2 regions of the Pannonibacter sp. genome follow, and region 2 is predicted to be linked to the other one. Evidence: predicted binding sites of a transcription regulator. Region 2 holds the regulator's gene; the other holds the start of a gene.
What was found. The regulator LexA, encoded in region 2, represses DNA repair genes until DNA is damaged. The targets are predictions, from matches to a motif close to TGTTCNNNNTGTGTTCNG.
Positions count from the first base shown of each region.

Region 1: ACTIFE_RS12395 (ImuA family protein) is a predicted target of LexA. The motif match lies at 2,788-2,805, and genes of this name have one in related genera.

Region 1 is NZ_JBHYDX010000016.1:6,457-10,874, forward strand. Features, by position in the region: gene ACTIFE_RS12385 (GNAT family N-acetyltransferase) at 1-900, opposite strand, end outside; gene ACTIFE_RS12390 (lipopolysaccharide biosynthesis protein) at 897-2,273, opposite strand; gene ACTIFE_RS12395 (ImuA family protein) at 2,905-3,786, shown strand; gene ACTIFE_RS12400 (DNA polymerase Y family protein) at 3,812-4,418, shown strand, end outside.
Region 2 is NZ_JBHYDX010000009.1:8,070-12,487, reverse strand. Features, by position in the region: gene ACTIFE_RS08105 (ComEC/Rec2 family competence protein) at 1-2,003, shown strand, start outside; gene lexA (transcriptional repressor LexA) at 2,191-2,907, opposite strand; gene ACTIFE_RS08095 (PaaX family transcriptional regulator C-terminal domain-containing protein) at 3,077-4,027, shown strand.

The sequences.
Region 1 (4,418 bases), on a different contig from region 2:
CACCCCGTTGCGTAGCGCCTGCAGCGTGATGCGCTGGCCGGGAGAAAAGCGGGCAAGTTCCTCGGCATAGGCGATCTTCCAGGCATAGGCCCGGCCGCCATGCTCTGCCATTACCAGGAGCGCGATCGCGCGCCCATCGAGCCGCAAGGCCTCGACCTGCAGTGCGTCTGCCGTCGCCAGCGCGGCCACGAAGCTGCGCGCGAAGGCGTCGGTCTGTCCGTTGCTGGCGAGCGCCGTGCCCGAGCGCCCCTTCCAGCCGGCAGCTTCCAGGGTCAGGAAGTCCTCGAAGGCGGACAGGGCCGCCGCACCCCGGTAACTTTCCTCGCGCACGTCGCCAAGCTCCTGCAGACGGCGCGCCAGCCGATCGTATTCCTTGCGCCGCTTGCCGGTCATGACCTCTGCCAGCTGCTGCGCCCCTTCAGCGCCTGCCGCATGGGCCGCGCGGTCCTCGGCGGGTCCTTGCGTAATGGTCCAGCCGCTTGCGCCCTGGCGCAGCAGGCGGGCAACCGGCCCTTCCAGCGGCAGGAACGGGATATCAAGGCTGCTTGCGCCCGGCAGGGCGGCAACAGAAGAGGCCGCTTCCAGGAACCCGGGAATGGCGTCGGCAGGGCATTGCGGGTGGACCAGTGGCGTGCCGAGCGGGCCATATTCGCTGGCCCAGAGCGTTGCCGTCGGGACAAGGAACCCCGCCTGCCGTCGCCCAACGGGCGCTGCCATCAGCCAGCGGCCTGTGGCCGCCTCCTTGACGACGGCAAGGTGCAACTGGCCGCGTTTCAGATGGGCGGCATAAGGCAGCAGGAAGCCTGGACCGAAGAACGGATTTGGCTCCAGCGCCTCGGCATAGAGCTGGTTCCAGGCGGTATTTTCAGCGAGCGGGCACAGGCGGGTGGTGAAGGTCATGCGGTACCTGTTCGGCCGGGTGTGCGGTGCCTGTCCGGCAGGAGGGCAAAGGGGACAAACCCCAGCCGCCGCCGTGTCATCAGCGCAAGGGCAATGGCTTCGATGATCATGGCAAGCGATGTTGCAACCGCAGCGCCGATCAGCCCATAGAGCGGGATCATCACCATGTTGAGGCAGACATTGACCGCAAACACACCGGCATAGACAGCGGCGCAGCTTTTCTGGTGGCCGCTCATGCCCAAAAGGGCATCCGCCGGTCCGATGCTGGCGCGGGCCAGGACCCCGATGACGAGGATGGCGATCAGCGGGGCGCCGGCGCTGAACTGGGGGCCGAACAGGGCCAAGAGCAGCGGTGACAGGACTATGAGCACAGTTCCTGCGGCCAGGGACGGCCAGAAGGTCCAGCGGCTCGTCTGCCGGGCATAGGCGGCGAGGGCGCTCCGGTTCGCGCCCTGGGCAAGGCCGGCAAAACGATGCGCCGAGGCTGCACGGACGGCAAAGTGGACAAAATGCACCAGGGCAAGCGTCTTTGAGGCGGCAAAGTAAATCGCAACGTCTTCCGGCGGACGCCAGAAGCTGACCATCACCACGTCGGCGCTGCTGAGAAGCTGGAGAAAGCCCTCCACCATCAGCAGTGGCAGGGATACAGTGATCCAGAGCCGCATTTCGTGCCGGTGCGGGCCCGCCGGGATGCGCCGGTTCAGCTCCCGCTGCAGTGTCCAGGCCTGGTGTGCCGTTACGGTGAGGCTCGCAGCGACAGCCATCACGGCGGCAATGGCCGCTGTGACGATATGGCCGGTCAGGACCAGGGGAAGCAGCAAGGCCAGCAGCAGTAGGGGTCTGTAGATAAAGGAGGCAAGCAGTCCGAGCGCCGGCAGGTCATAGCTGCGGGCGATGGCATCCTGCACGCTGGTCAGCGCAAACAAGGGGACTGCAAGCAGGGCAATGGCTGCCGGCCAGACATACAGCGGATCGATCAGCGACCGGCTCCACAAGATCACTTCCAGCCCGGCCAGGGTGGTGAGACTGGCCGCCGCAAACACGAGGAGACGGCTGGCGCTTAAAAAGCCGCGCAGCCGGTTCATGTCCTTCGCGGCATTGTATTGCGGCACGAACCGCGTTGGCGAGGCGGAGAAGCCGAGGCTGGCCAACAGCCCCAGCACCAGCGCCAGCGTCCAGACGACGGCGAAAATGCCGTAATCCGCAGCGCCCATCCAGCGCGCCAGCACGATCTGGGACAGATAGGCAAGCGCCGCGCCGGCGATGCGGATGGCGAGGATGACGAGCGCCATGCGCCCTGCGCCGGTTGCCAGCTTTTGCCCCAGCTGCTGCCGCAGACCCTGCGGCAGCAAGCCTTGCAGGCGGGAAAACATGGCAGGTTGCCGCGCTGCGGCGCCTGTCCCTGTCCGTGCCGCCCGCTGCCTTGCCACCTGCCGTCTCCGCCTGTCCGGTCCCTTGCCTGCATCGTCTATCGCATGGCGCATTTAAGATTTGGTCATCCCGGCCCTGGCCTCGGCCCTAGCCCCCTGACAGCCAATGGTTCTGGTCGTTCGGCAACGTGGCATGGCAAGGCCGGGTGCCATCCGGGCTCGACCCTTGTGAAATTTTAGCTGCTTGACTCTCGTCTGGAGATCGGGAATCCATAAGAACAGAAAGAGAACAAAAGAACGAGGCATTGAGGGCGCGATGGAAAGGTCCAGAACGGAACCGACCCCGGCTCGCCCGGTGGATGATGTGAAGCATGGCGCAGGCCTGGGGGGAGCGCAAGGTCGCGCTGCGGGCCCCGTGGGGCCTTACGGAAAATCTTTCGGAAGAGATTCGGGAGACTTTCCTGTGTCGTCTGTTGCCGCATCTCTGCCGCCTTGCCCCAAACAGGTTTCGCCTGCCGGGAACGAACAGGAAACGGTGCCCCCGCCCGGTTCCATGCGTTCCCGCTCGGCCCTTGATGAGCTGCGTCGCCGCATTGCCGGACTTGAGGGACGCCTCCCTTCAGACACGCAGCTCATGCCGGTTTCCCCTCCCGCCGCCAGGGCGGGGAAACCGGCCAGGGTCGACCTTGCGGGCAAGCCGGCACAGGCGAAGTCCGATACAGGGCAGGACAAGGCCGGGGCCTCCGGTCGTGTCCGCCTTGGGGTGCCGGAGGTTGACGGGCTGATGGCCTGCGGCGCCGGCCTTGCGCTGGGCGCGCTGCATGAGATCGGCGCAGATGAAAGTCGGGATTGCGGAGCCGTGTCCGGTCTCGGGCTTGCCTTTGTCGCTGCGGTCGCGCGCTCACGGCCGGGGCAAGTGCTCTGGGTGTGTGATCCGATGGTGCGGCGGGAGACCGGTTTGCCGCATGCGCCGGGCCTGTGGCAGTTCGGACTTGATCCGGCCCGGATCATCCTGGTGCTTGCCCGCCGGCCGGAAGAGGCCTTGTGGGCGATGGAGGAAGGTGCCCGCTGCCCGGCGCTTGCCGCCGTGGTTGGCGAGTTTCATGGCTTTGTCCGTGCCCTGGACCTGACGGCCAGCCGGCGTCTGTCCTTGCGGGCGCAGGAGAGCGGTGTGCCGGTTTTCCTGCTGCGCCATGGCGCGGTGGCAGAGCCGGGAGCAGCGCTTACCCGCTGGCGTGCTGCGCCGGCCGCTTCGGGGCCTGTTGCCCTTGCCCCTGGCGGCAGTGAAACCGGGATGGGAAGGCATCCCTTCATCGGCCTGTCACGCTGGCGGGCTGCCCTTGATCGCAACCGGGAAGGATCGTCCGCCCGGCTCACCCTGGAGTGGTCACATGCCGCGAGCAGACTTGCCGCGCCAGCGGCTTCTGACACTCTGGTTTCCGCAACTGCCGTTGGACCGGATCCTGCGGCTGCAGGCGGTGAACTTGTTGCCTTCCCGGGGCGGCGGGCAGGCTGAACCGGCCCGTACGGCGACCTCTGCGGTGACCCGGCCGCAGGCTGTCATCCATGACAGCGGTCAGGCCTTGCGGCTGCGCAGCCTTGATGCAACCGCCGTTGCTTGCGGGCTGCGACCGGGTGATGCCCTGGCCGATGCCCGGGCCAGGGTGCCGGATCTTCAGGTTCACCGTGAAGCCCCGGAACTGGAGGCCGCGCTGCTGGCGTCGCTTGCCGACTGGTGTGATCGTTACACGCCCCTGGTGGCCCTTGAAGCGCCGGACCGTTTGGTTCTGGACATAACGGGATGTGCGCATCTGCATGGCGGCGAAGCCGGGTTGATGGCCGATGCCCTTGCGCGGCTCCAGCGGCAAGGCTTTGCAGTCCGGGCCGCCATTGCGGATACGGCCGCTGCTACCCGGGGCCTGGCCTGCCACGCGACATCGGTACAGCAGCCTGGGGTGCTGGTTCCGGAAGGGGAGGTGCGAAAGGCTCTTGCGCCCTTGCCATTGGCTGCACTTGGCATTGCGCCGGAGGCGGTGGCTGCGCTGTCGGCTGTCGGCCTGACCCGGATTGCCGACATCCTCGGTCAGCCCCGTGCCCCTCTGGCCGCCCGCTACGGCCTGGAGTTGCTCCGCCGTCTTGATCAGGCCC
Region 2 (4,418 bases):
TTGCCCTGGCGCTGTTCTGCGGCGTTGCGGCAGGAGCCTGGCGTACAGCCAGCGTCGCCGCGCCGGTGCTGGAACTGCCGCGCAGCGCGACCCTGACCGGCCGGGTGATCGAGCGGGTTCCGACCGCCGCCGGCAGCCAGTTGGTGATGGAGCTATCTTCTGCGGAGGGCCTTGGCCGCCAGGCGATGCCGCGCCGCGTCCGGCTGTCCTTGCGGGGAACAAGCGGAGGCGACCTCCTGCCGGGGGAGGGCGTCCGCCTGAGGGCACGCCTGCTGCCGCCCTCCGGACCGGTTCGCCCCGGAGGCTATGACTTTGCCTTCGCCGCTTATTTTCGTGGTATAGGGGCCACTGGCTTTGTCTTCGGGGCACCTGAGCGGATTGACTTGGGTCCACCCGGTGCCTGGCTGTCTTTCATGGCCGCGATCCAGAAGCTTCGGATCGATGTGGCGCAAGAGGCCGATGCGGCCCTTGGCAAGGGGGATGAGAGCGCCATCTCCGCCGCGCTGCTCGTCGGCCTGCGCGGCGAAATCTCGCGCCAGGCTGAAGCGGACCTGCGCGAGGCCGGCCTGTCGCACGTCCTGTCGATTTCCGGCCTGCATATGGCGCTCTTTGCCGGTGGCATGTATGCGGTCGTCCTTGGCGGGCTCGCCCTGTTTCCAACGCTTGCCCTTCGCCTGCCGATTTCCCGCTTTGCTGCCGCGGCCGCGCTGCTGGCCGCCACCTGCTACCTGCTCCTGTCGGGGGCAAGCATTGCCACCCAGCGCTCCTATCTGATGATCGGGCTGGTGTTCATTGGCCTGATGACCGGCCGGCGGGGGCTCAGCCTGAGGAGTGTCGCGCTGTCAGGGCTGCTGCTGCTGGCCCTGAGGCCGGAGGAGCTTTTCGCGCCAGGCTTCCAGATGTCCTACGCTGCCGTGATCTGCCTGATCGCGGCCTATGGCGACTACGGGCGCTGGTCACGCGCCCGCGCCGGCCGGCGCAGGCCGTCCGACCACGGGCTGCTGCGCCACCTGGTTCACCGCTTATGGACCTGGGGGTGCGGCATTTCAGCGACCTCGTTGATCGCCGGCCTTGCCACCGGCATCATCGCGGCTCACCATTTTGATCGGCTGGCGCCTTACGGACTTCTCGGCAATCTTCTGGCCATGCCAGCCGTCTCCATGGTCATCATGCCTGCCGGAGTGGCGGCCTTCCTGATGCAGCCACTCGGCCTTGCAGCTCCTGCTCTCACCGTGATGGGCCAGGGGATCGCCTTCATGCTGGCTGCGGCCAGCTTCACGGCCAGCCTCAGCGACAGCGACGGGGTCATCGGCCAATTGCCAGCCCTTGCCGGGCTTCTGCTGACAGTTGCTGTATTCTGGGCGTTTCTCGCCGAAGGTCTGCAGCGGCTGCTTGCCGTCGGCCCGGCTCTGGTTGGCCTGATCCTGTGGGGCCTTGACCGCCCGCCTGACATCTATGTCAGTGATCGCGGCACCCAGATCGCGGCGCGGGACCGGGACGGAACGTTGCGCATCACCGGCGGCCGGATCGGGTTCAGCGCTGAAGTCTGGCTCACCGGCGAAGGCGTGCCCGAGCGCCGGTTCGCCAGTCATCGACAGAGCGCCGACCAGGCCAGCTGCGATCCTCTCGGCTGTGTCGTTGCGGCCTATCCACCGGCCAGGAGCCGGTCTCCTGCAGGCAGCCTGATGGACACCGGGCCGGCCAAAGGAAAAACGCTCTCCAGTCATCCGCCACCGCTGCACATTGCGATGCCGCGCAAGCCTGATGCTCTTGAAAGCGACTGCCTTGCCGCTGACATCCTGGTAACCGGCCTGACGGCCCCCCCCAACTGCACTGCTCCGCTGATCCTCGACGGTGGCAGCCGCCGTCTCGGTGGGGCCGCGCTGTGGCTGGAGACCGTCGCCGGTGAAACAAGGGTTTCGCATATTCGCTACAGCCGCCCCGGTGGCACGCGGCCCTGGCAGCTCCCGGTGACGGGACCGGACCCGGATGCGCCGCGCTGATCTTCTGCACGAGCGGGCGGAGTGTGCTGGTGGATTCACGCCCACAACCACACCCACGACCACAACCACACCGACGACCAAGGCCAGCAGAACCAGTGGCAACGCCGACGCAGCCTGAAAACGGCGGACGGCTCCAGCTACTTCCCGGCTCGCAGGCAGCGCCGGCGCTGCAGCATTTGCATCTGGCTCAATACTGGCGGAACAGCGCCACCAGCTTGCCCTGAACCCGAACCCGGCCGGGGCCGAAGATGCGGGTCTCATAGGCCGGGTTGGCCGCTTCCAGCGCGATGGAGGCGCCCTTCTTGCGCAGCCGCTTCAGCGTCGCTTCCTCGTCATCGACGAGCGCCACGACAATGTCGCCGCTTTCGGCCGCGTCCGTCCGGCGGATCAGCACCGTATCACCGTCGAGAATGCCAGCCTCGATCATCGAATCGCCGCGCACTTCCAGCGCGAAATGCTCGCCCCGCCCCAGCATGTCCTGGGGCACGTTGATGGTATGGCTGTGGGTCTGGATTGCCTCGATCGGAACACCGGCGGCAATCCGGCCCATGACCGGAATGCTGGTCATGCCGCTGACGGTTTCTGGCTCGGACCGGGCGGGTGGGGGAGGCTGGGTCTTGCCGAGCGATCCCTCGATCACGGATGGCGAAAATCCCTTGCCGCGCGGGGCGGCAAGCCCTGGCGACATGGAGTCCGGCAGGCGCACCACTTCCATGGCGCGGGCGCGGTTCGGCAAACGTCGAATGAAGCCCCGTTCCTCGAGCGCGGTGATCAGCCGGTGAATGCCCGACTTCGACCTGAGGTCGAGCGCGTCCTTCATCTCGTCGAAGGAGGGCGGAACGCCGCTTTCCTTCAGGCGCTCATGGATGAACATGAGCAGTTCGTGTTGCTTGCGGGTCAGCATGGCGAATCCCCGTGGCGGGAGGCGGTACAAATCATGAACGCAGATTACTCGTTCTCACTGTGTTCCACAAGTCTTAAGGCGAAGTTAGCGGGATGTTCCGCGTGATGGGGTCATGGACGGGGAGACCAACTGCGGCTAGGAAAGGGCAAATGACCGGATCTCCGTTGCCATGCCCGAGCCGATGCAGATGAACACAACGCCCCAAATTGCGTCTGGCGCCCCGGGCTCGGCGGCGGCCGCGGTCGACCGTCTGGTCGAGGAGTTTGCTGGCCGGCGGCCTTTGCGCGCCGGGGCCTTCATCGTCACTCTGTATGGCGATGTGGTGGTGCCGCGCGGTGGATCATTGTGGGTCGGCAATGTGATCGAGGCCTGCGCCCGTGTCGGGATCAGTGAAACGCTGGTGCGCACGGCCGCCTCGCGGCTTGTCGCTACCGGGCGGCTTGAAGGCACCCGGGTCGGGCGGCTTGGCTATTATGGGCTTACCGATGCGGCGCGGGCCGAGTTCAGTGCCGCTGCTGCGCGGCTTTATACGCTGTCGGCAGGGGCAGGTGAGCTCGGGTTCACGCTGGCCCTGCGCGGTGGGGAAAGTGATGCAGCCACTGTCGACGCCGGGCTGGAGGCGGCAGGCTTCGTTCGGCTGGGTGACGGGCTGGCGCTGGCCATCGGTGAGCGTCCAGTGCCCGCCGGATGGGCCCGGCTTGCGGTTGCGCCCGGTGATCTGACTGACGGCGCGGCGCTGCGCGCGGCTGTGCGCAGGGTCTGGAACCTTGGCGAGCTGGAAGCGGGATATGATGCGTTCATGGCCCGGTTCTCGCCGCTGGCTCAGCTGCTCGCCCAAGGGGAGCGACTGACGGACGGGCTGAGTGCCCTGTCTGCAAGGCTGTTGCTGGTGCATGGCTTCCGTGCCCTGGCCTTGCGTGATCCGGGGCTTGCGCGGCCGGCGTTGCCGGACGACTGGGCCGGCGAGCGGGCGAGGGCCCTTTTTGCCCGGACCTATCTGGCGTTGAGTGCCGCCGCTGATGCGCATGTCGCCAGTTTTGCCGGCCTTGGCGGCGCACTCACGGCAACGCCGCCTGAGGTGCTGGAGCGGCAGGCGCGGCTTGCGGGCGTTTCATCCTGACGTGAAGACCGGTTGATTCAGGTCCGGCGTGCTGCGGCATGGCTTGCCGTTGGCGTATTTTCTTGAGAGCGAGACTCTGGAAAGGGGAGGCAGGCAATCCCGCCGAGGGTTGCGGGGAGCGGGATCGCCTGTCCGGGAGGTTTCTGACCTTGGAAACCACACACCTGAAATGGGGGCACTGAACGGCCGGTTCAAGTCCGTGGGCCTCGTTCCTTTGGTGGAGGCCGGTACGGATTTTCGCTGAAGGAGCACAGCCATACCGCAACGCGTCACAAGAATATCGAAAATAGCTGTTGCGGCGTGATGAAACTATGCATATGGTGACCGTGCGGTCGATGAATTGAGGGTGAGGCTCGGATCTCGGTCGCCGGCAGGTCTGAGCAGGCCCGCG